DNA from 3 places in the Paenibacillus sp. WC2504 genome. Region 2 is predicted to be linked to each of the others. Evidence: predicted binding sites of a transcription regulator. Region 2 holds the regulator's gene; each other region holds the start of a gene.
What was found. Region 2 encodes LexA, which represses DNA repair genes until DNA is damaged. Its sites were predicted from a motif close to CGAACATATGTTCG; they were not measured.
Positions count from the first base shown of each region.

Region 1: ACUN27_RS27970 (DNA polymerase IV) is a predicted target of LexA. The motif match lies at 6,341-6,354, and genes of this name have one in related genera.
Region 3: recA (recombinase RecA) is a predicted target of LexA. The motif match lies at 2,771-2,784, and genes of this name have one in related genera.

Region 1 covers NZ_JBQZFH010000001.1:6,206,946-6,217,277, forward strand. Annotated here, with positions in the region: gene ACUN27_RS27945 (stalk domain-containing protein) at 1-285, opposite strand, end outside; gene ACUN27_RS27950 (FecR domain-containing protein) at 309-2,108, opposite strand; gene ACUN27_RS27955 (CHASE2 domain-containing protein) at 2,141-3,988, opposite strand; gene ACUN27_RS27960 (ferredoxin) at 4,153-4,386, opposite strand; gene mobB (molybdopterin-guanine dinucleotide biosynthesis protein B) at 4,453-4,959, opposite strand; gene ACUN27_RS27970 (DNA polymerase IV) at 4,967-6,268, opposite strand; gene cimA (citramalate synthase) at 6,482-8,101, shown strand; gene ACUN27_RS27980 (TlpA family protein disulfide reductase) at 8,162-8,695, opposite strand; gene ACUN27_RS27985 (MFS transporter) at 8,830-10,149, shown strand; gene ACUN27_RS27990 (M67 family metallopeptidase) at 10,194-10,332, shown strand, end outside.
Region 2 covers NZ_JBQZFH010000001.1:4,846,343-4,856,674, reverse strand. Annotated here, with positions in the region: gene ACUN27_RS21975 (AAA family ATPase) at 1-19, shown strand, start outside; gene hflX (GTPase HflX) at 205-1,533, shown strand; gene ACUN27_RS21965 (methionine gamma-lyase family protein) at 1,536-2,786, shown strand; gene ACUN27_RS21960 (MerR family transcriptional regulator) at 2,883-3,293, shown strand; gene glnA (type I glutamate--ammonia ligase) at 3,332-4,672, shown strand; gene ACUN27_RS21950 (aminopeptidase) at 4,772-6,010, shown strand; gene lexA (transcriptional repressor LexA) at 6,223-6,840, opposite strand; gene ACUN27_RS21940 (LysM peptidoglycan-binding domain-containing protein) at 6,988-7,380, shown strand; gene ACUN27_RS21935 (DUF896 domain-containing protein) at 7,521-7,703, shown strand; gene ACUN27_RS21930 (HAD family hydrolase) at 7,747-8,541, shown strand; gene ACUN27_RS21925 (1,2-dihydroxy-3-keto-5-methylthiopentene dioxygenase) at 8,615-9,154, opposite strand; gene metH (methionine synthase) at 9,372-10,332, shown strand, end outside.
Region 3 covers NZ_JBQZFH010000001.1:3,534,118-3,544,449, forward strand. Annotated here, with positions in the region: gene rimO (30S ribosomal protein S12 methylthiotransferase RimO) at 1-806, shown strand, start outside; gene pgsA (CDP-diacylglycerol--glycerol-3-phosphate 3-phosphatidyltransferase) at 803-1,390, shown strand; gene ACUN27_RS15795 (competence/damage-inducible protein A) at 1,432-2,682, shown strand; gene recA (recombinase RecA) at 2,854-3,897, shown strand; gene ACUN27_RS15805 (regulatory protein RecX) at 3,976-4,665, shown strand; gene rny (ribonuclease Y) at 5,053-6,594, shown strand; gene ACUN27_RS15815 (TIGR00282 family metallophosphoesterase) at 6,714-7,508, shown strand; gene ACUN27_RS15820 (stage V sporulation protein S) at 7,622-7,882, shown strand; gene ACUN27_RS15825 (dipeptidase) at 8,008-8,949, shown strand; gene ACUN27_RS15830 (2-oxoacid:acceptor oxidoreductase subunit alpha) at 9,156-10,332, shown strand, end outside.

The sequences.
Region 1 (10,332 bases), 1.4 Mb from region 2:
GCCTCCCGATACCTTACGAATAAGATGATTGCGAGTATCTGCAATCAGAATGCTGCCGTCAGGCAGTTGAAGAACACTGCCCGGGGCACGGAATCCGGCACTTAAGGCATCGCCGTTCACATCTTCAAAATCCCCAATTCCAGCGAACGTCGTAACATCCGCTAGAATTTGGCCAGTGCTTGAACGCAGCGCATCTGCAGACAAACCCGCCGCCCACGCGGACGAACCTCCTAGTAAAGTCGCAGCCGTAAACGTGGAAATAAGGATATATTTTAAGGGTTTCATAGGTTTCTCCTTTAATAATTCGATTAAACACCCGCAGGGAGATCTAAAGTTACCGGTTGAATGCTCGATTCGACAATGGGGATGGTTTGAACGGACGTTCCATTTTTCCGTACAATGACGATTTTCCCAACACTAACTTCTTGATGTCCATGACCATGCAAAGGAATTGTCACTAGCTTTTGAATATCAGAAACCTTGATATTGCCAGCATCCCCATAGCCCGTGACCGTGTAAAGCAGTTCTTTTTGAGCATTGCCTTGATATTCTTTGATATGTTCGACATAATTGGTACTGCTTTCCCGCCCAAAAACGGTTCCATTGACAGGAGGCATGTCATCACTGTAATAAGTATTTGCGCCATAGAACAGGTGGACTTCTACGCCATAAATATCATTAGATTCAACGAAATTTTTCAAATTAATATCCAGGTTGTAAGTATTCGGATTTGAACTTGTCTCGTTTAATGTCGCTGTTAAACTCACAGCCGGCACTGGCGTATTAGGCGTTCCTGGATCAGGATTACCTGGATTTGTATTCCCGCCAGAGCTGCCTCCGGAATTCGAATCTCCGACGGTCGGTGGTGTTACCGGCGGCTTAACAGTTTCCGACGCCTTCAACTTCGCTAATGCATCCGCTTTAGCCTTTTCCTCGGCGGCTTTCGTAGCTGCCTCTAGCTTTTTCTTCTGCTCTTCCAGCAGTTTAAGCTGCGCCTCCAGCTGCTTCTTCAGCTCAGCTTGCTTTTTTTCCTGTTCAAGCTTCTTTTTCAATTTCTCAGCTTCAAGCTTCTTCAAAAGCTCTTGCTTTTGTTTCTCTTTTTCAGCATCTACACCCGCAGTTTTATCTAAATCCTTCACTTTGCTTAAATCTAATTTCTTGTTTTCCTCAGAAATCTTTTTATTGGCCTCTGCAATCACTTTATCCATTGCAGATTGATCCAGTTTCTTTTCAGCCAGTGCTTTTTTCGCAATATTTCCGATTAAATTATCGAAATTTTGTTTCACTTTATCGAGCTCATCCGTGCTTTTCACGACTAAATTCTCATCATCGGTTACATTGCCTTCGGCAAGCTCTTTTGCTTTTTTGGCAATGAAATCCTCATTTTCTTTATCGATTTCCGCTTTGTTCAGAATGAACTCTTTGATAACTTCAGGCGATGCCTGCTTTACGAAATCATCCAGATCGAGGAAATCCACTTTCAATGCCAAATCCTCAGTTTCACCTCTGCCATCAAGTGAAATTTGTTGCGTTGGATACAAGTAGGTAACAGCTGTTTTCTGCTCCGAATCCTCGCCCGTTGTTACCGTAGAAGCAGATACCTTACCTGCCCCAACCGCCATTTTGATGGCACCTGTTACCGGATCAACCATCACAAAAAACTGCGTTCCCCGAACACCCATGACGGCAGTTGGCGTTTCCACTTCAAATTCATCATTGGAACCGGCTAATGATTTCACTTTGACCCACAGGGAACCTGCCCATACTTTAAGCTTGGACTTCTTGTTTCCATCCGAAGTGTTGAGGTCGGACACATTGATTTCCGCATTTTCCCCCAAGGTTACATCCGCATCTCCGTTGCTTAAATTAAGCGTTACAGATGAGCTCGCACCCGTATAAACTGTATCCCCTTGATTTAAACTCATACTCTCATAAACATCGTATGTTTTGGAGCCTCCGCCTTTTTTGACAGTTACTTCTCCAGATAATGCCGATACCACTGCTACCCTAACGGTTTTAGCGTCTACAGGCTTAACAAGCAGCACGGAGATCAAACTAAATATCAAACTTAAGCTTAAACATAATGAGACAAATGATTTCTTGGACATCCCCACATTAGCTTCCTCCCTAGTTTCCAACTTTACAGATTCCCGATTACTTCATATACCGCTACGGGTTTTTCTTTCCCTTTTACTTTGATTTCACCGATAGACGCAATTTCAAAAAGGTCTTTGACCCGCTCATACGTCTGCTCGCTAATGAGAATTTGCCCTGGCTTTGCATTCGATTCCAGACGTGCCGACAAATTCACGGTATCTCCGATAGCCGTATAGTCCAAACGAAGATCTTCGGAGCCAATGTTCCCGACTACAGCAGGTCCGCTATTGATTCCCAGACCGAATTTCACGCCGATCCCGTATTTCTCAATCAATTTCTGTTCAAGCACATTCGCCTGCGACTTCATTTCAATCGCTGCGCGAACAGCCATTTCCGGGTGATTGTCATATTCAATAGGTGCACCGAACATAGCCATAACACCATCACCTATGAACTTATCAAGCGTTCCATTGAATTTAAAAATCGCTTTCGTACATACATCCAAATATTCGTTCAAAACTTGAATGACTTGTTCGGGCTCCAACCGCTCTGACATTGGCGTAAACCCGCGAATATCAACGAATATCAGAGATATATCCTTGCGGCTTCCCCCGAGCTTGACATCTTCTCCAGATTGCAACAGCTCGTCTACTACCGACTTTGAAACAAATCTGCCAAAGATCCCTGTTACCCGATTGCGCTCTTTGCGCTCATCCAGGTAATGACTTACCAATGACCATATGTATATCGTGACTAACGCAAATTGCGGATAAACGAGTGGTGCAAAAGTTGAACCCGCAATATAAAAGGCTAACCATACGCCTCCATAAACCACGAACAAACCAATGAAAATAAATAGTGCGGTTTTCCCTTTGAATCTCTCAAATAAGTAAATAGCTAGTAAGGAAGTAAGTAGAATAAGACCAATTCCCACTGGTGTACTTGCATCTTTATAAAATTTGCTTTCCAACAAAGTTTGGATCATATTGGCATGGATTTCGATCCCAAACATTTTGACAGAACTGATCGGCGTAGGATATTCGTCCTGCATCGCTGTCACGAAAGGGCCCACCAATACAATACTGCCTTGCAGAGGCAAAGGATTTTTGCTATTCAAAACATCCACAAATGACAGCATCTCGTAACCGGTAGTAGCATCTACCTTCTGTCTAGGCAGCGTGAAAAACTCCGTCGTTACTTGATTTCTTTCATTCGTCGGCAAAACGACACTGCCGCGTCTCCATCTCCCCGTCGCTTCATCTCTCTTCACCTTCTCATTGTCGTCAAGAACGAGATTGGCAAGGGCGACGCTGAAAGCTGGTATGAAAGTCCCATCCTCATCCGGCAATCCAACCGGAAGCTTTCGTGCTTTTCCATCTTTATCGACAAACACATTAATATGCGCCATCTGCTGCTTATTTGTGGTTAAGGTTGTCGTTGGGTAGTCAACTCTCTCAGGCACAAGATCTCCTGCTTGCTGCTGTTTGGAGGGGTAATTGATTTGAACGGGCAGGATAACATTATGATATTTGGCTAGCACGTCAGCCAATGCCTTATCGTCTGCGGGGTTTTTGGAAGGTTCAGCTAAGACCACGTCTATGCCGATTGCAGCTGCGCCGGATTGCTCCAGCTTTTCTATCAGTTGGGCGTAGGTCGTTCGGTCCCACGGGAATTTCCCAATTGCTTTTAACGATTTCTCGTCAATCTTGACGATTTTGATCCGATCCTCAGGTTGGCGTTCTTCCACTGATTTGGCCTTACGCAACACATCTTGAAGGGGACCCTCAATAAAATAAAATAACCCGCTCGAGTTTACCGTGTAGAAATATGTCGACAACAGCATCAACACAAGTCCTGCTGCCAACGTATTGATCCATTTCTTTTTACCCATAAGAGCCTCCCCATGCATACTAGCTTCATTGTAAGATGGAGGGAAACAATTGGCAATGAATTGTTACAAAAAAATACAAATTGTAGCAGAAAAAAAGCCCAGTTCCTTTACAGGAACCGAGCTTTTTCGACATATTGTGGAGCACGCCACAAGTTTGGTTATGATTAGTTAAAAGGTGAATCCGCAACTTTGATGGAATCAGTTGGGCAACCATCTTGTGCATCCTGTAGATCATCAAACAGATCTTCTGGGATTTCAGTTACCCCTTTGTTGCCATCTCCATCAAAAATCACTTCTGCCAAGCCCTCATCATCGTAATCATAGATGTCTGGTGCTGTAGCTCCGCAAGCGCCACAAGCAATACAAGTATCTTTATCAACGAATGTATACTTTGCCATAGTTTAACTCCTCCTCATTTTATCCTCATTGTAAAATATAATATAAATGAGGACAAAGTTCAAACCTTAAAATGGATCTGCCTTAAAATACCTTTCAACAAAGTCTGCGAGAGCAAAAATGTCATTCAAATCAAGCATGGGCAGGGGTGATATCCGAGAATCCAGCGTCTCCATATCCGTTGCAATCGCTACAGGCTCGTGTTCTAGAGCTTGAATAATTTCACTCTGCTCTATTGTACGAAAGACAGCGATCTTTGGATGCTTTTCCCGCTTAAATCCTTCAACAAAAACATAATCCATGTGAGCATAAGCATTGATTTGCTCTTGCAAGTCAGGCTCGCTTTTTTTCTCATAGACATGAATAGAATCAGTAGAGATTGTTACGACAGCTTCCGCACCGGACTGCACAAAAATCGTAGAATCTGTTCCGGATGCTTCCTTATAGTGTCCATGTGCATCATGTTTCAATACAGCGACCCGTTTGCCGCGGCGTTTCATTTCAATGACTAGTTTAGCAATCAGGGTCGTTTTGCCGCTGCCGGAATATCCGGCAAAACCGATACAATGTGCCATAGTTGCCTCACTTTTCCTCTTCCTTATGCAGCGGATTGTTCTTCAAATGATCCATCTGCAAGGAAGTTCCTCTTGACTTATGGTTTCTAATAAAAGCAGAAGGGTCGTCACTCATCATACCAGCCGTCAGAATCGCATTCTCTCCAAACTTATCTCGGAGTCCATCCATGATCTTATTTAAATTTTCGCGTTTTGGCTGCTTCTCGTAATCAAATAAATCAAGCTGCACGAACGTCTCTTCTTTGCTTGTTAGATTTTGCAAGGTAATCCCCAACAACCGGACAGGATTGCCATCCTCCCATTGATGATCATATAGTTGGCAGGAAGTTCTATAGATATCATCCATATGCTCCGTCGGCGTAGGCAAAGTAACGGATCTCGTAATCGTCCTCATGTCCGGATCACGGATAGTGATTTGGATCGTCGACGTCATCAGCTCCTGCTTCCGAAGCCTTCTAGCCACCTGATCTGCAAGATTCAAGAAAACGCGGTGAATCTCTTTTCTTTCTATATAGTCCCTAGGCAGCGTAGTCGTATGGCCGATAGATTTGCTTTGCTCTTGCTCGGGATTAACCGGCGAGTTATCGATCCCATTCGCCGAACGCTTTAGATGTGGGCCCATAACGCCAAAATGCTTGCTTAGCAGTAACTCGTCGCCTTCCGCCAGTTGACCCAGTGTAAAGATGCCGAGCTTTGTCAGCTTGTCCGCTGTCTTTTTGCCGATGCCATATAAATAGTTGCACGGTTTGTCCCATAAGACAGTAGGCACGTCCCGCAGGCGCAGAACAGAGATGCCATTCGGTTTTTTCATATCCGAGCCCATTTTAGCTAATAATTTATTTGGTGCAACGCCAATGGAACAGGGCAACTGCAGCTCATTCATAATCCTTTGCTGGATGGTACCGGCAATTTCAAGCGGGGTCCCGAATTGTTTGGATCCTGTAATGTCAACAAAACACTCGTCAATCGACATCGATTCGACCATGGGGGAATAGCTGTAGGCGATTTGCATAAACCGTCTTGAAAAGCTGCGATACAACTCAAAATCAGGACGGATAAGCATCAAATCAGGACATATTTTCAACGCTTGTCCAACCTGCATGCCTGTCTTAATCCCCATCGATCGAGCCGCATAAGAGGAAGTAACAATGATCCCTCTGCGGAGCTCGACGCTTCCTGCAACTGCGATGGGTTTACCTCTATATATTTCTGGCTCGACAGCCTCATGGACCGAACAATAGAATGCATTCATATCGATATGCAAAATAACTCTGCCTTGCTTGGGATAGTGATGCTCGACCGTCGTCATTTCACAACCCCTTCCATATTCAAAAAACTAGATGAAAGTCATTTTCAGCATACAAAAAAATATGGGTTCAAGCAAACGCATTTTTGAGTTATGATGTCATTACCCGTAATATTATGTTATAATCGTAAATTATACATTAGCGCTTTAAAGCAAGCATATTAACCTACACATACGTATCCAAGTCATTTTTGCTAGCTTTTGAAGGAGGAACCCATGCCAACATCAGTCAAAATCTTCGACACTACCTTACGAGACGGAACTCAAGGAGAAGGCATCAGCCTATCTGTTGAGGATAAAATTAAAATTGCCCGTAAGCTCGATGAGCTTGGGGTTCATTATATTGAAGGCGGATGGCCGGGCAGCAACAGCAAAGACATCGAATTCTTTGAGCGTGTCCGCGACATGAAGTTCACCAATGCCAAGATCACCGCCTTCGGAAGCACTAGGCGCAAAGATTCTCTTGCTTCAGATGACATTAATCTGAACAGACTTGTTGAGTCAGGTGCGCAGGTAGCAACCATCTTCGGGAAGTCATGGGACTTCCACGTGCATACGGCTATTCAAACGACGCTCGAAGAAAACTTGGCCATGATCTATGACTCCGTTCTTTTTTTGAAAAGCTCCGGATTAGAAGTCATTTATGATGCAGAGCATTTCTTTGACGGCTACAAAAACAACCCGGAATACGCTTTGCAAACGATCAAAAAAGCCCAAGAAGCAGGTGCAGACTGGATCGTATTATGTGATACCAATGGAGGTTCGCTTCCTGGTGAAGTAACCGCAATCGTGACGGCAGTGAAGCAGCATGTATCAACGCCTGTTGGCATCCATGCACATAACGATTGCGAGTTAGGTGTAGCCAACAGCCTTGCTGCCGTTCAAGCTGGTGCCGGACAGGTTCAAGGTACGATTAACGGCTACGGCGAGCGCTGTGGGAATGCGAACTTGAGCTCGATTATCCCTAACCTTCAACTGAAGCTGGGATACCACGTTATCACTGAAGAACAATTGAAAACATTAACACCGGTTTCCAGGTATATCAGCGAAATTGCCAACATGCATATGCCGATCAACCAGCCTTATGTCGGCAACGCTGCTTTCGCCCACAAAGGTGGTATTCACGTATCTGCAATTCTTAAAGACGCAAGCACGTATGAGCACACGAAACCAGAGCTTGTCGGTAACAAACAGCGCGTCCTTGTCTCAGAACTTGCCGGCCAAAGCAATGTGCTTGTCAAAGCGCAAGAGCTGAACTTAGACTTCGATAAAGAGCATCAGAAAACCAAAGAAGTGATCGAGAAGATTAAAGATCTGGAACATCAAGGCTACCAGTTCGAGGGTGCTGATGCGACACTTGAGCTGCTGCTGCGTGAAGCATTTGAAGGGCTTGAAGAGATCTTCACTTTAGAATCATTTAAAATGCTTGTTGAGAAATCCGCGAACCAATCCGTCGTATCGGAAGCCATCGTTAAGGTTAAGGTGCATGGCGAAACAATCTACACCGCGGCTGAAGGAAACGGTCCCGTCAACGCCTTGGACAACGCTTTACGCAAAGCGCTAATCCAGTATTACCCGGATATTAAGAACATCCACCTATCCGATTATAAAGTTCGTGTCCTTGACGAGAAAGGCGCAACAGCCGGTAAAGTTCGTGTCTTGATGGAAACAACAGACTTTAACACCACCTGGAATACGCTAGGGGTCTCCAGCAACATCATCGAAGCCAGCTGGTATGCGCTAGTGGACAGCTTGCGTTATGCACTGATCAGTAGACAACGTGTTGAGCCCGCTAACAAAGAGCAGAACGAGCGACTTGGTTTGATCAATCACTAAGACTAACACACAGACAAAAGCTGCAAATTGGCCCTCTGAGGCTAACTTGCAGCTTTTTTGTCATCCCTTGATGAGACCCGCAATCTTCTTATCCAACTCTTTTGGCGAAAGCACGTGAATAACCTCACGGACGACGCCATTTTTGTCAATCAGAAAACTGGTTGGAATCGCAACAACCCGGTACGCATCCGCGTTCGTTCCCTGCTTATCTAACAGCACTGGGAAAGGATATTTATACGTTTCCACGAACTTCTTGATATTCTCCATTTTATCCCCAGGCGTCACATTCACCGCGTACAAATCAAACTGTCCTTGGTATTTGTTATATACATTCACCAGATCCGGCGCTTCTTCCTCACACGGACCACACCAGGATGCCCAAAAATTAACGAGCAAAGGCTTCTCGCGCGGACCACCAATCGTGTACGCCTTTCCATCAAGCCCAGTCAAGGTAAACGAAGGGGCAAGGAAATTCACCTGAGGCGCTTGTTCTGTCGGCATTAGGGTCTGTTTATTCTTATGCTGGGCGTTTTGATAGATAGCTATCCCGGCTAATACGACGACCAATACGATCACAAATACATTCTTCTTCAAAAATGTGTTCACCTCCATTGTCTATATTATCTCCAATTCAGCCTAATTTCCAACATCGGCAAATCAACAAAGTATGCTTTCCCCATTTAAGGGAAAAGTAAGTCTACCAATTGCTCTGAAAGGAATAATCAAAAGTGAACAAAGTTGCAACATCCAACCCCAGAACGAAAAACAGATTTAGCGACCATGCCAGCAACGGCTCGAACAACTCGTCAAACAACAAATCGAACAGCAAATCCAAGGATAAGTCAAGCAAAGGGTCCATATGGGAATATATTGCGTTAGCAACAATTCCTTTAGTTCTCGTCTTAGGGAATTCCATGCTAGTCCCCATTTTACCTGATCTACAGGAAAAAATGGGCATCTCCCGCTTCCAAAGCTCCCTTGTCATTACACTTTTCTCGATTGCAGCAGGCGTCATTATTCCGGTATCCGGCTATTTGTCAGACCGCTTTACACGGAAATCCGTCATCATTCCATCACTTATCGTGTATGGGGCAGCCGGTGTTCTGGCAGGCTTCGGGGCTGTTTGGCACTCTTACCCCATCCTAATCATCGCACGTGCCATACAAGGCCTTGGAGCGGCTGGTACAGCCCCTATAGCCATGGCATTAGTTGGCGATCTGTACAAAGGCGGAGACGCAAGTAAAGCACTAGGGCTCATAGAAGCTTCAAATGGAGCAGGCAAAGTGGTAAGTCCGATATTAGGCTCATTACTTGCCATGATAGTCTGGTTTGCCCCTTTTTTCGCGTTTCCGATCTTTTGTGTATTAGCTTTACTGGCTGTTATTTTCATGATTAAAGAACCTCCGAATGAAAAAAAAGCAGAGCCTCTAGGCACCTACTTAAAACAAATCAGAGATATTCTTCGAGAAAAAGGGCGTTGGCTTATCCCTGCTTTTTTCGCCGGGTCAATTACCTTATTCATTCTGTTCGGCGTTCTCTTTTATTTATCTCAAATCCTAGAGGAAAAACCCTACAGCATCGAGGGAGTCCGCAAAGGGCTCGTACTGGCCATTCCCTTGCTTTGCATGGTTATAACCTCGTACACAACCGGCGCCAAAATCAAACAAAATGGCACCTTGATGCGATGGCTAATGAATATCGGACTGATTTTGATGACAGTCTCCTTAACATTAGCGATCTTTCTCAATACGAACCTGTATGTGTTCATAGGACTTCTATCGCTCAGCGGTATAGGCACAGGACTCCTGCTACCCTGTTTAAACACCATGATCACCGGTTCCGTGGAACGCGATCAGCGTGGTATGATCACGTCTTTATACAATAGCCTTCGCTTTATCGGTGTGGCATTCGGTCCTCCATTATTCGGATGGCTCATGAATATGTCGCATAAAACCTTGTTCATAACAGTAGCCTCCATGGCTTTCCTGATGTTAGCACTCGTCTTTTTCTGTATCAAACCGAATGAAGAACTAAAAGAAAAAGCATGATATACTAGCCTCAATCTTAGTCGTATTTTAAGGTGGAGGCGCCAATGGCCGTATATTTCAAAAAAGAACTCTTCAATCAGCTGCTGCAATTCAGTCAGCAAAAGATGCCTGAGGAAGCATGCGGCCTCATTTTAGGCAAATCCACGAGCCCAAAAGAAGAGCTTCTAGCCTCTTCTTTTGTTC
Region 2 (10,332 bases):
AGATATGAAGTTTAAATGAACATTAAGAAAGCTGTTTAACTTTTTTAAGTTAAATGGCTTTTTTTCTTGTTGATATTGCTATAATTGAATTTTCCTTCGCAGCAAATTGACTTTCCCAAGCATTTCCTACACAATGATGAAGGAATCTGCCGATTTAAGTGGATTTCAATCGTGAAAGTGCAAGGTAAAGGAGAACAATCACTTATGAAAACAACTTCACATATGGTTGAAAAAGAAATCGATGATCGTGCTGTGCTCGTAAGTCTGGTTACACAGAAACAGAAGCGCAATGAAGCTATTGCCGAATATTCGCTCCAAGAGCTCGTGAAACTGGCTGAAACCGCTGGTGTTCAGGTTTTGGAAACCATGACGCAGAACAAAGAGACGAAGGATAGCAAATGGTTCATCGGAAAAGGGAAAGTCGATGAACTTAAGGCAATGTTGGAAGAGTTGGGAGGCAACACGGCGATATTTGATCAAGAGTTATCGGGGGCTCAAGTCCGTAATCTGGAAGCGGCTCTCGACGTCAAAATCATTGATCGCACACAGCTTATTCTAGATATATTCGCGCAGCGCGCCAAGACGCGAGAAGGCATTATCCAGGTTGAACTGGCACAGCTCAGCTATTTGCTTCCAAGGCTTTCCGGCCAAGGGAAGAACCTTTCCAGGCTAGGCGGCGGTATCGGTACGAGAGGACCCGGGGAGTCCAAGCTGGAGACAGATCGCAGGCATATCCGGGGTCGTATAGACGAGTTGAAGGCACAGCTTGAAGAAGTCGTTCGACATCGTACCCTGCACCGGGAGCGAAGGAAGAAGACCGGAGTGTTCCAGGTTGCCCTGGTTGGCTATACGAATGCCGGCAAATCAACATTATTGAAACAATTGACGCAAGCAGACGTCTATATTGAGAATCAGCTTTTTGCAACTTTAGACCCGACATCACGAACGATGGAACTGCCAAGCGGCAAAGAGATCGTTCTTACAGATACCGTAGGATTTATTCAAAATCTGCCGCATGATCTTGTAGCTTCATTCCGTGCTACCTTGGAGGAGGCCAATGAAGCCGATCTCATTCTTCATGTCGTTGACAGCTCCACAGATATGCGCAATGAGCAGATGCGTGTCGTAGGTGAAGTACTTCAGGAGCTAGGCGCGCATCAGAAGGAACAACTTACGATTTTCAACAAAATCGATGCTTGTTCTCAGGAAGAGCGAGAAATGCTGACGGCCGAAGGAGAATTTCTGAAGATCAGCGCTTTCGATCAAGAGGATTTGGAACGTTTGCGGATCGCTATTCAAGAGAAGTTGATGGGGGAGAGCAAAGAGTTTCGTATTCCTGCTGATAAAGGAGACGTCATCTCTTTGATGTACCGAATCGGAGAAGTGCTTGAGACGGATGTGGACGGCGAGGATATGGTGTTCAAAGTCCGTGTGAACAAAGATGATTATGTAAAAGTAGCTTATCAGTTGGTTGCTTATGACCAACAGGCGAAGCAAGGGCAGCAAGAGGACAGCGAGGGAGAGATTTATTAATCATGCAATTTGGGGATAAAGTCATGTCGTTGATGGAAAGTGCTGAACGCCAAGCCGAAAGCGCTTTTCGTCACATTGAAAAAACAATCGATCTGAATCAATGGAAAGTGATCAACGCTTTTCAGAAACATAAAGTAAGTGATTACCATTTTGCCTCCTCCACAGGTTATGGGTACAATGATCGTGGCAGAGAGGTGCTCGATCTTGTGTATGCGGATAGCTTTGGAGCAGAGGCAGCGCTTGTTCGACCGCATTTTGTGTCAGGAACACACACGATTGGGACGGCATTGTTCGGTGTGCTTCGACCAGGCGAACATCTACTTTACATCACAGGGAAGCCCTATGACACCTTGCATAAGGTGATTGGCAAACCTGGCGACGGCACAGGCTCGCTGCAGGACTTCGGTATAGGCTACGACGAGGTAGCCTTGCTGGAGGATGGATCGCCCGACTGGGCGGCTATCGCAGCTGCTATTCAGCCGAACACGAAGGTGATCGGCATTCAACGCTCACGCGGCTACTCCTGGCGGCAGTCGTTCACAATCGAACAAATCGGAGAGATGGTCCGATTCGTCAAAGAAGTAAACCCCAATCTTATCGTTTTCGTCGATAATTGCTATGGGGAGTTCACCGAGCTGCAGGAGCCGACACAGGTTGGTGTCGATCTGATGGCCGGTTCACTGATCAAAAACCCCGGAGGCGGCATAGCGCCATCCGGCGGCTATATTGCCGGGCGGCAGGATCTCGTGGACCTTGCCGCCTATCGATTGACCGCCCCTGGCATTGGGGGCGAGGTTGGGGCCATGCTCGGTGCTACGCGAGCCATGTTTCAAGGGCTATTCCTTGCCCCGCATCTGGTTGGGCAAGCGGTTAAGGGCTCGGTGTTCGCAAGCGCCGTATTCGAACAGCTGGGCTTCGAGAGCCATCCGCGTTGGGACGCTCAGCGGACGGATTTAATCCAAGCGATCCGTTTCACGTCGGCGGATCACCTGATCACGTTCGTGCAGGGCATCCAGAAAGCGGCTGCCGTGGATTCGCACGTGGTGCCTGAGCCGTGGGATATGCCCGGCTATGAGCATCCCGTCATTATGGCGGCTGGGACTTTCATCCAGGGCGGCAGCCTGGAGCTGTCCGCCGATGCTCCGATCCGCGAGCCGTTCATCGCGTATATGCAGGGAGGACTTACCTATTCACATTGTAAGTTAGGGGTGCTTACGGCAATCCAACATATGGTAGACAAGGGATTGCTTTGAAAAATAAGTCTGTGAACAAACCTTACACTCCTTGACACGTTTTTGTTACTTAGGTACAATATAGGAGAGGTACTTAACTTTGCAGGAGTGATTAGCATGAGTGATGAAATACGTAGAAATATGGCGTTATTCCCTATCGGGATCGTCATGAAGCTGACGGATCTAACCGCAAGACAAATTCGATATTACGAGCAGCATGAGCTTATTATTCCAGCCAGAACAGGCGGCAATCAACGACTTTACTCCTTTAATGATGTTGAACGACTACTTGAAATTAAAGATTTGATTGAAAAAGGCGTGAACATCGCAGGGATCAAGCAGGTGCTCATCCCCGTCGATAAAGATTCGGAAGATGCTACGATTTTGAACGAGCATACGGAAGTTAAACGTAAGGAACTAACCGACTCCCAACTGCACAAAATGCTTAAACAGCAGTTGATAGGCGGGGGCAAGCGTCCGGATCAGGTTTCCCTCATCCAAGGACAGCTTTCCCGTTTTTATAAATAACACTCCGTAAGCGCTTGTAAAATGAGAGGAGAATGAACGTGACTTACAACAACAACTATACCAAAGAAGATATTTTGCGCATTGCTAGAGAACAAAATGTTCGCTTCATTCGCTTGCAGTTTACGGACTTGATGGGAAGTATCAAGAACGTTGAGATTCCTTTCAGCCAGCTTGAAAAAGCGTTAGACAACAAAATGATGTTTGACGGTTCTTCCATCGAAGGTTATGTGCGTATTGAAGAGTCTGATATGTACCTGTACCCGGATTTGGATACATGGGTGATCTTCCCTTGGGTAACGGAAAGCAAAGTGGCTCGCTTGATCTGCGATATCTATTTGCCGGATGGGCGTCCATTCCCTGGCGATCCTCGCGCTATCTTGAAAACAGCGCTGAAGCAAGCGGAAGAACTCGGCTACACAGCGATGAATGTTGGTCCTGAACCGGAGTTTTTCTTGTTCAAAACCGATGAAAAAGGTAATCCGACGACTGAACTGAACGATCAAGGCGGATACTTTGATTTGGCTCCGATGGATCTCGGTGAAAACTGCCGTCGCGATATCGTGCTAACGCTGGAAGAAATGGGCTTTGAGATTGAAGCATCTCACCATGAAGTAGCTCCTGGTCAGCACGAAATCGACTTCAAATATGCGGATGCGATTAAAGCGGCCGATCAAATTCAAACGTTTAAACTCGTTGTCAAAACCGTTGCTAGACAGCATGGTCTACATGCTTCCTTTATGCCTAAGCCATTGTTCGGCATGAACGGTTCTGGCATGCACTGTCACCAATCCTTATTCAAAGGTGAAACCAATGCGTTTTACGATGAGTCCGACAAGTTAGGTTTAAGTAATGTTGCAAGACATTATATGGCAGGTGTACTTCGCCATGCCCGTTCCTTTGCAGCGATTACGAACCCTACGGTTAACTCCTATAAACGTCTCGTACCTGGCTACGAAGCACCTTGTTACGTCGCATGGTCTGCGAGCAACCGTAGTCCGATGATTCGTATCCCGGCTTCCCGCGGCTTAAGCACGCGCGTTGAAGTTCGTAATCCGGATCCGGCTGCGAACCCATACTTGGCGCTTGCTGTTATGCTTGCGGCTGGCCTGGACGGCATCAAAAACAAAATGCAGCTGCCTCCTCCAACGGATCGTAACATTTATGTGATGACGGAAGAAGAGAGAGAAAGCCAAGGCATTCCAAGCTTGCCACTCAACTTGAAACAAGCTTTGGACGAGCTGCTGCGCGATGATGTTATCTGCGACACATTAGGCGAACATGCTTTAGCACATTTCTATGAGCTCAAAGAAATCGAGTGGGATATGTACCGCACCCAAGTACACCAATGGGAAAGAGATCAATATCTGTCCTTGTATTAAGATCATTAGCAACGTTTGAAAACTAGATAAGATAGCCCGTCATGATTCAGGCGCGTCCTGAACTGATGGGCTTTTTCATGCGAAGGAGCAGGAACTCATATGGATAACTTTTTAGTCAACTTAGAGAAATATGCGGAATTAGTGGTAAAAATTGGCGTTAATTTGACCAAAGGTCAAGACCTAATGATTGAGTCGCCGATCGAATGCTTGGACTTGACGCGCCTCATTGTTAAGAAGGCTTATGAGGCTGGAGCGAACTATGTGCAGGTGAATTGGCAAGATGATTTCCTGACGCGTGCGCGCTTAGAGACGGCTCATGATGATGCACTCGACTACTACCCAGTGTGGTACACGGATATGTTGGAGCGTTTTGTTGAGAATGGCGGCGCACTTCTGAATATTAAGGTGCCGGATCCAGATTTGTACGCCGGCATTGAACCTGGTGTGATTTCCAGAGCTTCCAAAGCTATGGCAACAGCACGGTCAAAATATCAAAAATATGTAAGAACGAGCACGTTCAGCTGGTGCTTAATTAAAGCTCCGACTGCTGCTTGGGCTTCCAAAGTGTACGCGGATCTTCCTGAAGAAGAGCGGATGGATGCGATGTGGGACGCTATTTTCCGGTTCAATCGTGTGTATGAAAACGATCCGGTTAGCGCATGGCGTGCACATATTGAGCAGTTGAAGCGCGTTCGCAAGGTGCTGAACGATAAGCAATATGCAGCGTTGCAATATCGGGCCGCTGGGACAGATTTGCGCGTAGAGCTGCCAGATGGCCATATTTGGCTTGGAGGGGATAAGGCGAACGCAAGAGGGATTCGCTTTGTTGCGAATATGCCGACGGAAGAAGTATTTACGATGCCCAAACGGACAGGTGTTAACGGGACGGTTACAAGTACCATGCCGCTGAATGTGAATGGCGCATTGGTTGATAAGTTTTCGTTCAAGTTTGAAGATGGTAAGGTCGTAGATTATAAAGCAGAGGTCGGCCATGAGCATTTGACCAGGTTATTGGAAATGGACGAAGGGGCTCGCTATTTAGGCGAAGTCGCACTTGTTCCCTATGATTCGCCGATATCCAATCTAAAACGGATTTTTTACAATACAGGCATTGATGAAAATGCCTCTTGTCACCTTGCTTTGGGCAGCTGTTATCCGATCAATATGAAGGATGGGGCTTCTTTATCCAACGAGGAGCTGAAAGTAAGAGGCGGGAACACAAGTCTTATCCACGTGGATTTCATGATTGGGACGGCTGATCTTGAGATTGACGGTGTGCTTCAGGATGGCAGTTTGGAGCCTATTTTCCGTCAGGGGAATTGGGCGCTTGCGTTTTAGAAAAAGCGTGAGTAAACACGAACCTTTGACCAGTAAAAAAAACGAGGGACAAAATGTCCTTCGGTTTTTTTGTTCTATAGGGGGAACTAAACTCCCTTATTTGTAAGAAAAAGCACCTTTTGGAGACGCCTTAGCTGGATTTGGGATTGGTGTGTACAAATGCTACACAAAAAGGACCGTCAGGATAGTTCACCTGACGGTCCTTCTTAGTCTTACATATCGCGGAATAATCCAATGACACGCCCTAGAATCGTAACATTTTTCAAGAGAATTGGCTTCAAAGCAGAGTTTTCCGGTTGAAGACGGATATGATCCTTCTCTTTGTAAAAACGTTTGACCGTAGCTTCGTCGTCTTCCGTCATCGCGACAACGATGTCACCGTTGTTCGCTGTCTGTTGCTGCTTGACGATGACATAATCGCCGTTATGTATGCCGGCTTCGATCATACTGTCTCCCATGACGCTAAGCATAAACACATTGTTATCTCCGACCATGCTGACTGGAAGAGGGAAGTAGTCTTCGATGTTCTCTGTCGCCGTAATCGGCACCCCAGCGGTTACTTTACCTACGAGCGGAACACGTGCAACGGAAACAGCGAAATGAGTCTCGGCACCGTCTAAGCCAAGAATCTCGATAGCCCGAGGTTTTGTTGGATCTCGACGAATCAAACCTTTCTTCTCAAGACGCTCCAAATGCCCGTGAACGGTTGAACTGGAGGCTAGTCCGACAGCCTCGCCGATCTCACGTACGGAAGGCGGGTAACCCTTATCTTTCACTTCGTTCTTAATGTATTCTAAAATAGCTTGTTGACGCTGTGAAATCTTACTCAATAGTTATCACTCCAATACTGGGAATCATTACCCAAAGTATAACATAGAACCCGAGTTCGTACAAACATAAGTTCGAATAAATCGTTGACTCAAACGTATGTTCGTGTTATTCTAAAAACAGAACAAATGTTTGGGGGATGATTACTCATGTATATGGCCTACTCACACACTACAAATTCACGCACACCTCATAGATTAACTACCGCGTCCAAAGGGATTGCAAGCAAATTACGCAATACGAAAACAATCATTCGGTTTCTTTTCATTGCATTAATTCTGGGGACTGTGTTCTCATTCGGTGCCATGGTACAAGCTTATGCAGCGGCGTCTTCGCCGACGAGCAGCTTATCAAATCACGCTGAGACCAAGAAAGTTATTCAGGAGCAAGTTGTCATTCAAGAGGGGGATACGCTCTGGGGCATTGCGACAGCTCATAAGAAAAATGGAGAGAACATTCGTTCTTATATAGATGAGATTAAGACGAAAAATCATTTAACTACGAGCTCCTTGAAAGAAGGACAGGTTTTATTGCTCCCTTAATCATTGCTTTCCTATGGAATGGAAATAGACTAATAGAGGCTAGGAATTATTCCTATGCCTCTTTTTGTTGTTTTCTTGACATTCCACTAGAGGGATGGCAAAGTAATAGTCATATTGAATTTTTGAACTGGAGGATCACTATGAGTGACAGTATGGAAAAAAACATCGAACGCATTAATGAGCTTGCTCGTAAAGCGAAAACCGTTGGCTTAACGGATGCGGAAATCGATGAACGAAATGAACTGAGAAAAAAATATATTGAGGCTTTCCGAGGCAATCTTAAAGTTCAACTTGATTCCATCAAGTTCACGGACGAAGAGTAGTTGCTTTTTCACATAGAAACAACATTCAAAGGGGAAATGAATGATGACGTTGAAGGCTGTACTTTTTGATTTAGACGATACGCTCTTGTGGGATGACCGCAGTGTACAAGAAGCTTTTGAAGCTACTTGCGCGGAAGCAGCCAAACACGCGGCGGTGAATCCAGTAGAATTGGAAGCCGCTGTTCGTAAAGAAGCCCGTGCTTTATACGAATCCTATGAACCTTTTCCGTTCACCAAGATGATTGGTATTAATCCGTTTGAAGGACTTTGGGCTAATTTCACGCAAGGTGAAAATGAGAATTTTCGCAAGTTGGAAGCATTAGCGCCAGGCTATCGCACGGAAGCGTGGACCCGTGGACTTCGCGCGTTAGGCGTAGAAGATTCAGAGCTAGGCTACAAGCTCGGCGAGCTTTTTCCTGCTGAACGCCGCAAGCGACCATACGTTTATGAAGAAACGTTCCGTGTGTTGGATGCATTGAAGGGTAACTACAAGCTGCTTCTCCTAACAAACGGATCGCCTGATCTTCAAAAAGAAAAATTAGCTGGCGTACCAGCTATTACGTCCTATTTCGATCATATTGTCATTTCCGGGGAATTTGGTGTGGGTAAACCGGACGTTTCTATTTTCCACCATGCGCTGGAACTTCTGGGGATCAAACCGGAAGAAGGGATCATGATCGGTGATAAATTGACGACAGATATCCTTGGTTCCGGACGTGTAGGCATGCGCAATATTTGGATCAATCATCATGGGCTACAAAGTGGAGACGAGATTGTTCCTGCTAATGAGGTATCGCGCTTAGAGGAAGTTTTACAGATTATCGCTAATGCTGAATAGAGCATAACGAAAAGCCCAACGGCGGTTTGGACAAGGAGTCCTGCGCTGTTGGGCTTTCTTCTAAGATAAAGTATTAGGCTTTGATGAAAGTAGGATCTTCCACGTTATAAGCGACCCATCCATCTTTTTCAATGAAAAGACGTACGGCAACGATTTGACGATTATCCATCAATGTAAAGAAGTGGTTCGTGTTCTCAGGAACCGAGATGACATCTCCTGGCTCAAGTTCAACATCGAAATAACCGAGTTCCTCGGATTTAATGATGAAGATCCCTTTACCAGAAACGATAGCGCGAATCTCATCTTCTGTGTGTGTATGAACTTGCTCAAACTTCGTAAGCAGTTCTTCGATATTCGGTGTAGCATCGGAAAGGGAGATAACATCCCAGATTTCGTAACCGCGTCTAGCCGCCAAATCACGGATTTCCGGCTCATAAGTGCTGATGATTTGAGCTTTCTCTTCATCATTTAGTACGAATTTCTCGCGCAGTTCTTCAGGAAGCTTGTTCGCATCCCAATGTTCATATACAACTTCTTGGCTATCCAAGAAGGCTTTGACTTGCTCTTCGCCTTCGATTCGTTCATTCGTATTGCGAATTCTAATTTGTGCCATGCAGCATCCCTCTTTCTTAGTAAATATACTTGTATTATAGTGGAAATGGTGTGCGCTGTCGATGCAAGATCATAAGTTTACCCGATAAAACCTATAGGTTTTTATGATAATTCAAAATCTTTTCATAGAAGCCGTATTCTGTTACACTAAATCTTAACATAATTTGTCGATTATTTATTATCTATCGCTTCAGGATAAGTTGAAAGGGAGTCATTTCATGTCTAAACCACCGATTCAAGAGCAGCTAAAGAAAAAGATCATGATCCTCGATGGCGCCATGGGTACCATGATTCAGCAAGAGAATTTAACAGCTGAAGATTTCGGAGGCGATGATTTAGACGGCTGTAATGAAATTCTATGCGTAACTCGCCCGGATGTGATTCGTAAGATTCATGAAGCTTATTTCGCCGCAGGCGCGGATATGATCGAAACGAACACATTTGGAACGACAAGTGTAGTACTTGCCGAGTATGATTTGCAAGACCGTCACCGCGAGTTGAATCTCGCTGCAGCCAAGTTGGCGATCGAGGCAGCAAACAAATATTCAACGCCGGAATGGCCGCGATATGTCGTAGGCGCTATGGGGCCAACGACCAAAACGTTATCAGTGACCGGAGGCGTCACGTTCGACCAGCTGGAGGAAAGCTATTACGAACAAGCTTTAGCGTTATGTGAAGCTGGGGTCGATGCGATTCTTCTGGAAACATCGCAAGATACACTGAATGTGAAAGCGGGAAGCATTGGTATTCGTAGAGCTTTCGAGAAGTTGGGCTTCGAGCTTCCGATTATGATCTCGGGAACGATTGAACCAATGGGAACAACACTTGCTGGGCAAAATATCGAGTCGTTCTATATTTCACTTGAGCATTTGAAACCTATTTCTATGGGATTGAACTGTGCTACAGGCCCTGAGTTCATGCGGGATCACATTCGAACGCTGGCGGGTATTGCGGAGACCGCAATCAGCTGTTATCCCAACGCCGGATTGCCGGATGAGAATGGTCATTATCATGAATCGCCGGAATCCTTGGCCAAGAAAATGGCCGGTTTCGCCGAGCAGGGCTGGCTTAATATTGCCGGCGGATGCTGTGGAACAACACCTGAGCACATTCGTGCTATGGCTGAAACACTTAGCGTTTACAAACCTAGAATGGAATATGGGACACATTTACCCGCTG
Region 3 (10,332 bases), 1.3 Mb from region 2:
GAAGCATGGAGTCCATTGTAGCAGAAGTAGCAAACTTGGCTTCACAAGGCGTGAAAGAAATTAGCTTAATTGCACAGGATTCTACGAATTACGGTACAGATTTGTATGATAGCTTTATGCTGCCTACGCTTTTAAATAAAGTGAGCGAGGTAGAAGGCATCGAGTGGGTACGTCTGCACTATGCATACCCTGGTTTCTTTAGCGATGAGTTAATCGAAGTGATGGCGACGAACCCGAAAGTATGTAAATACATCGATATGCCGCTTCAACACAGCGAAGATTCTATTCTTAAACGTATGCGTAGACCTGGCCGTCAAAAGGATACCCGTGAGTTGGTTCGCAAAATTCGCGAATCGATCCCGGATGTTGCGCTTCGGACTTCACTTATTGTAGGGTTCCCGGGAGAAACGGAAGAAGATTTCGAGAACTTGAAACAATTTGTTCGAGATGTACAGTTCGATCGCCTTGGCGTTTTTGCTTATTCCAAAGAAGATGATACTCCGGCGGCACGTTTGCCGAATCAAGTGCCTGATGATGTGAAAGAGTATCGTGCGAATGCGATCATGGAAATCCAAAGAGAAATTTCGAATATCCGCGGCGGACGCCGTATCGGTCAAGAAATTGATGTACTGATTGAGCGGTACGATGGTAGAAGTGATGTGTATATTGGGCGTTCTCAATTTGATGCTCCCGAGATCGATGGGGAGGTATTCGTATCGAATGGTAAACTAACGATCGGTGAACTCGCCAAAGTTCGTATTACCCACTCTTATGAGTTTGACTTATCTGGGGAGGTAATTGCATGAACCTGGCCAACCGCATCACCGTGGCGAGGATTTTACTAGTACCGATCATCATGTTTTTTCTGTTGATTAAGGTGAAATTCCCTCATATACGGATTGAGGAATTTAGCATTACGTATAATCAAATTATTGCTGCTACTATTTTCATTATTGCAGCGAGCACAGATAGTTTAGATGGTTATATTGCCAGAAAACGCAATCTAGTAACCAATTTAGGCAAGCTGCTTGATCCCTTGGCGGATAAGCTGCTTGTTACGGCTGTGCTCGTTTCACTAGTGGAAATGGGTAAAGTAGATGCTTGGATCGTCATTGTTATTATCAGTAGAGAATGGGCTGTAACTGGTCTTCGCCAAATTGCTCTGCTGGAAGGCACAGTGATGGCGGCTAGTAAGTGGGGAAAAGCAAAGACGGCAGCTCAGATTACAGCCATCATAGCGCTACTTATCAATAATTTTCCGTTTACGTTTGTAGATTTTCCTTTTGATGTCATAGCAAGTTGGGCAGCGGCCATCATTACGGTCTACTCAGGTATCGAGTATTTTGTGAAAAATAAACATGTCATAGACTTTTCAGAAAAGACACAATAGGTCATCCTATTGGTTTTTTTCTATTCTAGGAGGATGCTGGGATGAAAGCAGAAATCGTTGCTGTTGGAACAGAGCTCTTGCTTGGACAAATTGCGAATACGAACGCTCAATTTCTTTCTAGGGAGTGCGCCGCAATTGGTGTGGATATATATTTCCAAACCGTAGTGGGTGATAATGAGCAGAGATTGCTGGAAAGCCTCACGTTAGCCGCTTCCAGAGCCGACGTGGTCATCTGCACAGGTGGTTTGGGACCTACACAGGATGACCTAACAAAAGATGTCCTAGCGGCTTACGTAGGTCGTCAGTTAATCATTCATGAGCCGTCCATGAACGCAATCACCCAGATGTTTCAATCACGCGGCATACATATGGTTGAAAGCAACAGGCGTCAAGCGTTAATGCTTGAGGGCAGTGATCCATTACATAACGAAACAGGACTAGCGGTAGGTGTTGCCTTCACGTTTGAAGGAACTCATTTCATTCTTCTGCCTGGCCCGCCCAAAGAAATGAAGCCCATGTTTACCAATTATGCGGTTCCTTGGCTGCATGCGGTTATGCATGATGAAGTTCCGCTTTATTCCAAAATGCTTAAATTTGCCGGCATCGGTGAATCTAATTTAGAGCATCAATTAATTGATTTGATTCAGGCACAATCGGACCCAACCATTGCTCCATATGCCAAAGAAGGCGAAGTGACGATTCGTCTGACGACCCGCGCGCAAACGGCGGAAGAGGGCGAGCGTAAACTGTTTGCGACTGAACAAGAGATTAGAAGCCGTTTAGGCCAGCATATTTACGCGGATCAAGACGTACCGATTGAAACGATAGTTTTGAAAATGCTGGATGAACGCAAGTTGTCGCTTGCAGTTGCTGAGAGCTGCACAGGCGGTTTGCTCAGTGATTTAATAACTTCAATACCCGGGAGTTCGAGCTCTTTCCTGGGGGGGATTATCTGTTATTCCAATGCGCTAAAACATAAACTTCTCGGTGTTCCTATGGATGTGCTGGAAGGTGAAGGCGCGCCAGGTGCCGTTAGCAGCGAAACAGCGGTTATCTTAGCAGAGAACTTGCTCACGACAACGGGGAGTGACTTTGGCATTTCCGTAACCGGTGTAGCCGGTCCTGGTTGGTCTGAAGGCAAGCCTGTCGGGCTTGTGTATATAGGATTTGCGCAAAAGAACGCGGAGACACAAGTCATTACGCTGCAGCTTTCCGGCAATCGGGAATCGATTAAACACAGATCCGCGAAGAGCGCGCTCTACCACCTTTGGAAACAGTTGAAAGAAAGCTAGAGTTCGCATATAATCAAATAAGTGTTAACGGAAGAACCGTAACAAAGCGATAACTTTGTTGCGGTTTTTTGTTTGTTCGCGAAAAAGTCGAATGTATGTTCGAAAAAGTACTTGGCAAACACCCCGAAACAAGTTATCATATACCTATAATGATAGAAGGAAGTGAGTGTTTTGACAGACCGTCGCGCAGCACTTGATAATGCATTACGACAAATTGAGAAACAATTCGGTAAAGGCTCCATCATGAAGCTTGGAGAGTCAACGCATATGCAAGTTGAAACGATTTCAAGCGGAGCGTTAGCCCTTGATATTGCTCTAGGAATAGGTGGATTCCCACGCGGAAGAATTATTGAAGTATACGGACCTGAGTCCTCAGGTAAAACAACTGTAGCTTTACATGCGATCGCTGAAGTCCAAAAGGTTGGCGGACAAGCTGCATTTATCGATGCAGAGCACGCTTTGGATCCTTCTTATGCAAGTAAGCTAGGCATTAACATAGATGAGCTGTTGCTCTCTCAACCTGACACTGGTGAGCAAGCACTAGAGATCGCAGAAGCGCTTGTAAGAAGCGGCGCGGTTGATATTATCGTTATTGACTCTGTAGCGGCACTAGTACCTAAAGCAGAGATCGAAGGCGAAATGGGAGACTCTCACGTGGGTCTGCAAGCACGTCTGATGTCTCAAGCACTTCGTAAGCTATCTGGTGCAATTAACAAATCCAAGGTTATTGCGATTTTCATTAACCAGTTGCGTGAGAAGGTCGGCGTTATGTTTGGAAACCCGGAGACAACGCCTGGTGGCCGTGCACTGAAGTTTTATTCCTCCGTTCGACTGGATGTTCGTCGCATAGAAACGATCAAGCAAGGTAACGATATGGTCGGTAACCGCACGAGAATTAAGGTCGTTAAGAATAAAGTAGCTCCTCCGTTCAAACAAGCGGAAGTAGATATTATGTACGGTGAAGGAATCTCACGTGAAGGCAGTATCATTGATATCGCAACTGAGATGGATATCGTGAATAAAAGCGGAGCTTGGTATTCCTATGAGGGTGAGCGTTTAGGCCAAGGTCGTGAAAATGCAAAGCAATTCTTGAAAGATAACAAAGCAATTGCCGAAACAATCGAACAAAAAATCCGTGAAAACAGCAATTTGATTGTTGCTGTCGGGCCAAATGTAGACGAGGAAGACGATGAGTTAGAAGCGGCTTTCGAGTAAGATTCGATGATATGATACCGTGAAAGCACCTTAAACCTTAGGTTAGGGTGCTTTCGTGCATGAAAGGGGCTAGAAAGCTTGGAGCAGGAAGAACAGCAGATGTCTATCATCACACTAGTAGAGAAACAGAAGCGGGGGAAGCACCGCTATAATATATTTTTGAATGAAGAGTACGCGTTTTCCGTTCACGAAGACATTCTGATTAAGCATCGGTTAGTAAAAGGAGAGAGTGTAGATCTCCAAGATATGGAGAGAATCATTCAAGATGAAGAGCAGAATAATGCGTATATGAAGGCTTTGCGAGCGATTGGCCGGCGACCGCATTCATCGAGCGAGTTGAAACGCAAGCTCAAAGAATCTGGTTATGAACCACCCATTATCGAATGGGTGATTGAGAAGTTAGCTTCGCAAAATTATCTGAATGATGAAGAATTTGCTAAAATGTGGACGGACAGCCGGATTATTTCTCAAAAGAAAGGCCGCAACCTCGTTCGTCAAGAGCTGCAGCAAAAAGGTATCGATAAAGAATTGGTTAAACATGCAATGGAGAACATCAATCAGGAAGATGAAATAGCTGGAGCCATGAAACTTGCTCAAACGAAATGGAAGCAAACTTCAGGTGAGCTTTTTGACAAGAAGAGAAAGACGGCAGCTTTTCTAATGCGCAGAGGGTACACGGGGGCCGTAGTGACGAAGGTGCTTGGGCAATTGAGCAGCGAGCCGAGTGAAGATGATTTTGAAATCCATGATGATTCCTTCGATGATTAATGTTGTTAAATATTAACTGAAATTACTTAACAACATGAATGAATAAAAGGGTACGTAGTTGGGCATGATGATCTTCTCATGGACTATCGCTTGACAAGCTTCTTCGACAAAAGATAAAATAACAGTGTATATTTTCATAATGTATTCAAAATCATACTTATTTCATTGATTTTGAGAGGACAGATGTAAAAACCGCCAATTTTTACACTGTTGATTATGGATTATTAGCACTATAGTGCCTCTTACGCACAGTGCGCATTCATTTAAAAGCCATACTCTTTTTACTTTAGGGTATGTATGACTAGTCAAACAATTAAAAATCGGATTAAAAAACCGAACGGAATCCCAGGCTAACACCTTGGAGAAACCAACGAGGAGGTGAACAAGATGATGACTTTCATCTGGATCGCGATCATTCTCATTGTTGGAGCTGCATGCTTAGGGATTGGTTATTTTATCCGTAAATCTCTTGCAGAAGCGAAAATTTCCAGTGCTGAAACAGCCGCTGAGCAGATTAGAGAAGCTGCTAAGAAAGAAGCAGAAGCACTGAAAAAAGAAACGGTTCTGGAAGCAAAGGACGAAGTGCATAAGCTTAGGTCCGAAGCTGAAAAAGACATTCGTGAGCGTCGGAATGAAATTCAACGACAAGAAAGACGATTGTTGCAAAAAGAGGAATCGCTGGATAAAAAATTAGAATCTCTCGAGCGTAAAGAAGAGCAAGTTTCCAACAAAGAGAAGCGGATCGAGGATACCCAAAATCAAATTGATCAGCTTTATAAAAGCCAGGTTTCGGAGTTAGAGCGTATCTCAGGACTTACAATGGAAGAAGCGAAAAGCATCATTCTTACCAATGTGGAGCAGGAAGTACGACACGAGACCGCACAGCTTATTAAAGAAATCGAACAACAGGCCAAAGAAGACGGCGATAAGAAAGCCCGTGAAATCATCACGCTCGCCATTCAACGTTGTGCCGCAGATCATGTTGCTGAAACGACCGTTTCAGTTGTTTCACTACCAAATGAAGAAATGAAGGGCCGTATTATCGGTCGTGAGGGACGTAATATCCGTGCATTGGAAACATTAACGGGTATTGACCTTATTATTGATGACACGCCAGAAGCAGTTATTTTATCTGGATTTGATCCAATTCGTCGCGAAATTGCTCGTACATCCCTAGAGAAACTTGTTGCCGATGGACGTATTCATCCAGCACGTATTGAAGAGATGGTTGAGAAATCCCGTAAAGAAGTGGATGAACGCATCCGCGAATATGGGGAGCAAGCCACGTTTGAAGTTGGAGTTCACGGATTGCATCCTGACTTGATTAAAATTTTGGGTCGACTGAAATTTAGAACAAGTTATGGTCAAAACGTATTGAAGCATTCCATGGAAGTAGCTTATCTGGCTGGTCTGATGGCCGGGGAGCTCGGGGTAGACGTAACTTTGGCGAAACGTGCCGGGCTGCTTCATGACATCGGTAAGGCGCTTGACCACGAGGTTGAAGGATCTCATGTCGAAATCGGTGTTGAGATTGGTAAGAAATACAAGGAACATCCAGTCGTCATTAACAGTATTGCTTCCCATCATGGCGATGTAGAAGCAACTTCCGTTATTGCGATGTTAGTCGGAGCAGCAGATGCCTTATCCGCGGCGAGACCTGGAGCACGCAGGGAAACGCTCGAAACATATATTAAGCGTTTAGAAAAGCTCGAAGAAATTTCGGAATCTTTTGAAGGTGTTGAGAAATCATACGCCATTCAAGCAGGCCGTGAAGTACGTGTTATGGTTCAACCTGAGAAAGTGGATGATACCGAAGCGTTCCGTCTGGCCCGCGATATTACCAAAAAAATCGAGGGTGAACTCGATTATCCAGGACATATTAAGGTTACGGTCATTCGTGAAACACGAGCTGTTGAATACGCTAAATAAGAGTAACCAATGCGAAAAGTGGCTGATACAGCCACTTTTCCTTATTTTATAGGCGGGCCGATTTCATAGTATCACTACCCTCCATGCATCTATGTGAATAAAGGAGCTACAAAATTGTTATGAAAATTGTATTTATTGGAGATATTGTTGGATCTGTTGGACGCAAAGCACTAAAAAATGTCATGCCTCGTTTAAAGCGAGATCATCCTCACGCCGTGTTCATCGCCAATGGAGAGAACGCTGCTGCAGGGAAAGGGATAACATCAGCCATCGCGAAAGAAATCTATGAGATGGGCATTCAGGCGCTTACAATGGGCAATCATACATGGGATCAAAAAGAAATTTTCGATTTTATCGATCGGGATGAGAAAATGGTTCGTCCAGCCAATTTTCCGCCAGGTACGCCAGGCAGGGGACATACTGTCATTAAAGTGAAAGATCAGGAGCTGCTGATCATCAATTTACAAGGGCGCACATTCTTGCCGCCAATTGATTGTCCATTCCGCAAAGTAGATGAGATCCTTGAAGCGGATAAGAAAAAACATAAATTTATTTTTGTCGATTTCCATGCTGAAGCAACGTCTGAGAAAATTGCAATGGGGTGGCATTTGGACGGGAGGGTATCGGCGGTTGTCGGCACACATACCCACGTGCAAACCAATGATAACCGCGTCTTGCCGCAAGGCACGGCTTATGTGACAGATGTGGGAATGGTTGGTCCACGTGATGGCATCCTTGGGGTGGAGCGAAATGCTGTGCTTCAGAAATTCAAAACACAGCTTCCTGTGAGATTTGTAACCGATGAAGGGAAATGGCACTTCCACGCTGTCGTTATCGAGTTGAATGATCAAACAGGTCAAGCGAAAGCCATCCAGCTTATTCGGTACGATGAAGACCAAGTTTTCATGGATTAATAGTTATTTCAGAAAATTTTGAGAATTAGAACGTAATAGAAAGTCATGTTTGTGCTGTCTCGGGAATATGATGATTAATGGAACTATCCATCATTCCCGAGGAGGTACTATTCATGGATGTATTAAAAGTTTCAGCAAAATCCAATCCAAACTCCGTTGCAGGTGCTTTGGCAGGTGTGTTGCGTGAGCGCGGGGCAGCTGAGCTCCAAGCGATCGGTGCAGGCGCCTTGAACCAAGCCATCAAAGCAGTAGCGATCGCAAGAGGATTTGTGGCGCCTAGCGGAGTTGACTTAATTTGTGTACCAGCCTTCACAGATATCGTGATTGACGGGGAAGATCGGACGGCCATTAAATTAATTGTTGAGCCGAGGTAATGAACTTCACCATACATAGGAATGCCTGCAGCCTGTTTACCTTGTAGACAGGTTTTTTATTCTACGCCAAAACCTCTGACAAGAGGTTTTTGTCTTGTTTAGCGATAAATAAGGAGGCTGGATGGATGAAGATCATGGATGGTCATTGCGATGCGTTAACGAAGTTGTATGTGAACCCAAAGCTCGATTTTGAGAAGGAAGATCAGGAACTGGATGTCAGTTATCCGAGACTAAAGCATGCGGGCGTTAAGGTGCAGTGTTTTGCCATTTATTTATCCGACTCTATCCAACAGCCGACATTTGATCATATCTTACAGATGGTTGATATTTTTCATCGGAAAATTGTGAGTCATTCGGGTATTAGATTTATTCAGAATGTGCAGGACTGGCATGAAGTAGAAGCGGGAGATCAAATTGGCGCAATTCTGACACTTGAAGGCGTGGATGCATTGGCAGGCAATTTGACCCATCTAAGAATCCTGTACCACCTCGGTGTACGAAGCATAGGACTAACTTGGAACTATGCGAATTGGGCCGCAGACGGCGTAATGGAGCCTAGAAAAGGCGGATTCACAAGAAAAGGTAAACTCATGTTAAGAGAATTAGAAACTATGGGTATAATAGCAGATGTGTCACACTTATCGACGGCGGCATTTTGGGAATTGGTCGAAGGTTATAACAAACCTTTTATTGCTTCACACTCCAATGCTCAGAAAATATGTCCCCATCCAAGAAATTTATCAGACGATCAAATCAAAGCTATCATCCAATGTCAGGGTCAAATCGGCCTTACATTTGTTCCTTACTTCGTTGATAGCGTGAATCTGGCAGTTTCTATTCCAGGTTTACTTAAACATATTGATCACGTCTGCTCGTTGGGGGGAGAGAGACAAATTGGGTTTGGATCGGATTTTGACGGCATTGAACAATGGATCAAAGGGTTAAGACATGCAGGGCAATACGAGAATCTAATCGAGGCGCTTTGTAAAAACTATAACGAAACACAAGTAGAGGCTTTTTTGTTTGGAAATTGGCGGAATTTCATGCTGACGAACCTTCCGAAATGAAAATTGAAAATCGATCTAAAATTGATATGGATTCGATCTAAAAACTCTATCTTTTAGAATCGTTGGTACCCCTTGCATTTTGCTTCATAAAGGCATAGAATTTGGTTGACAAGTGAAAGGTTTTTTTTATTGCATTATCTTATCTTACTAAACAATTTAGCTTTTAATGTCTTCGAGCAGCTACAATCAAAAGGAGTGGACGTACGGTGATTAGTCAGTTATCTTGGAAAATCGGAGGTCAACAGGGTGAAGGGGTCGAAAGTACTGACCGTATCTTCTCTACTGCATTGAACCGTCTCGGTTACTATTTGTATGGGTACCGTCATTTCTCTTCACGGATTAAGGGGGGACATACAAATAACAAGATTCGCATCAGCACCAAGCCGATTCGCGCAATTTCAGATGATTTGGACATTCTGGTTGCATTTGACCAGGAAAGTATCGATTTCAACGCTCACGAGCTTCGTGACAATGGGGTCATCGTTGCAGATGCCAAATTTAACCCTGTTTTACCTGAAGGAATTAAAGCACGTCTGTTTCCAGTTCCAATTACAGCAATTGCAGAAGAACTAGGAACATCCCTATTTAAGAACATGGCCGCATCGGGAGCTTCTTGGGCATTGCTCGGTTTGCCGCTTGATGTGTTTAATAAAGCTGTTGAAGAAGAGTTCGGTCGTAAAGGCGCAGCTGTCGTTGAGAAAAACGTTGAAGCTGTTCGCAAAGGTGCTGAATCCGTACTTGAATTGGCTGGCGGCCCAATCGCTGACTTCCAATTAGAGCCGGCTGACGGCAAGCAAAAATTGTTCATGATCGGTAACGATGCAATCGCTCTGGGAGCTGTAGCTGCTGGCTGCCGTTTCATGCCTGCATATCCGATTACGCCTGCTTCCGAGGTTATGGAATACTTGATTAAAGCACTTCCTAAATTCGGCGGTACAGTTATCCAAACAGAAGATGAGATCGCAGCTTGCACAATGGCAATCGGTGCTAACTACGCGGGTGCACGTGCACTGACAGCTTCCGCTGGTCCTGGTCTGTCCTTGATGATGGAAGCTATTGGCTTGGCTGGTATGACAGAAACGCCAGTTGTTATCGTTGATACACAACGCGGCGGTCCAAGTACAGGTCTTCCAACGAAACAAGAACAATCTGACTTGAACGCAATGGTCTACGGAACACACGGTGAAATCCCGAAAATCGTTCTGTCCCCAAGCACAATTGAAGAGTGCTTCTATGATACAATTGAAGCTTTCAACTTGGCTGAGAAATACCAATGCCCAGTTATTCTGATGACGGATCTTCAGCTTTCCTTGGGTAAACAATCCGCTGAAATGCTGGACTACAACCGTATCGTCATCGATCGCGGTGCTCTGGTAACAGAAG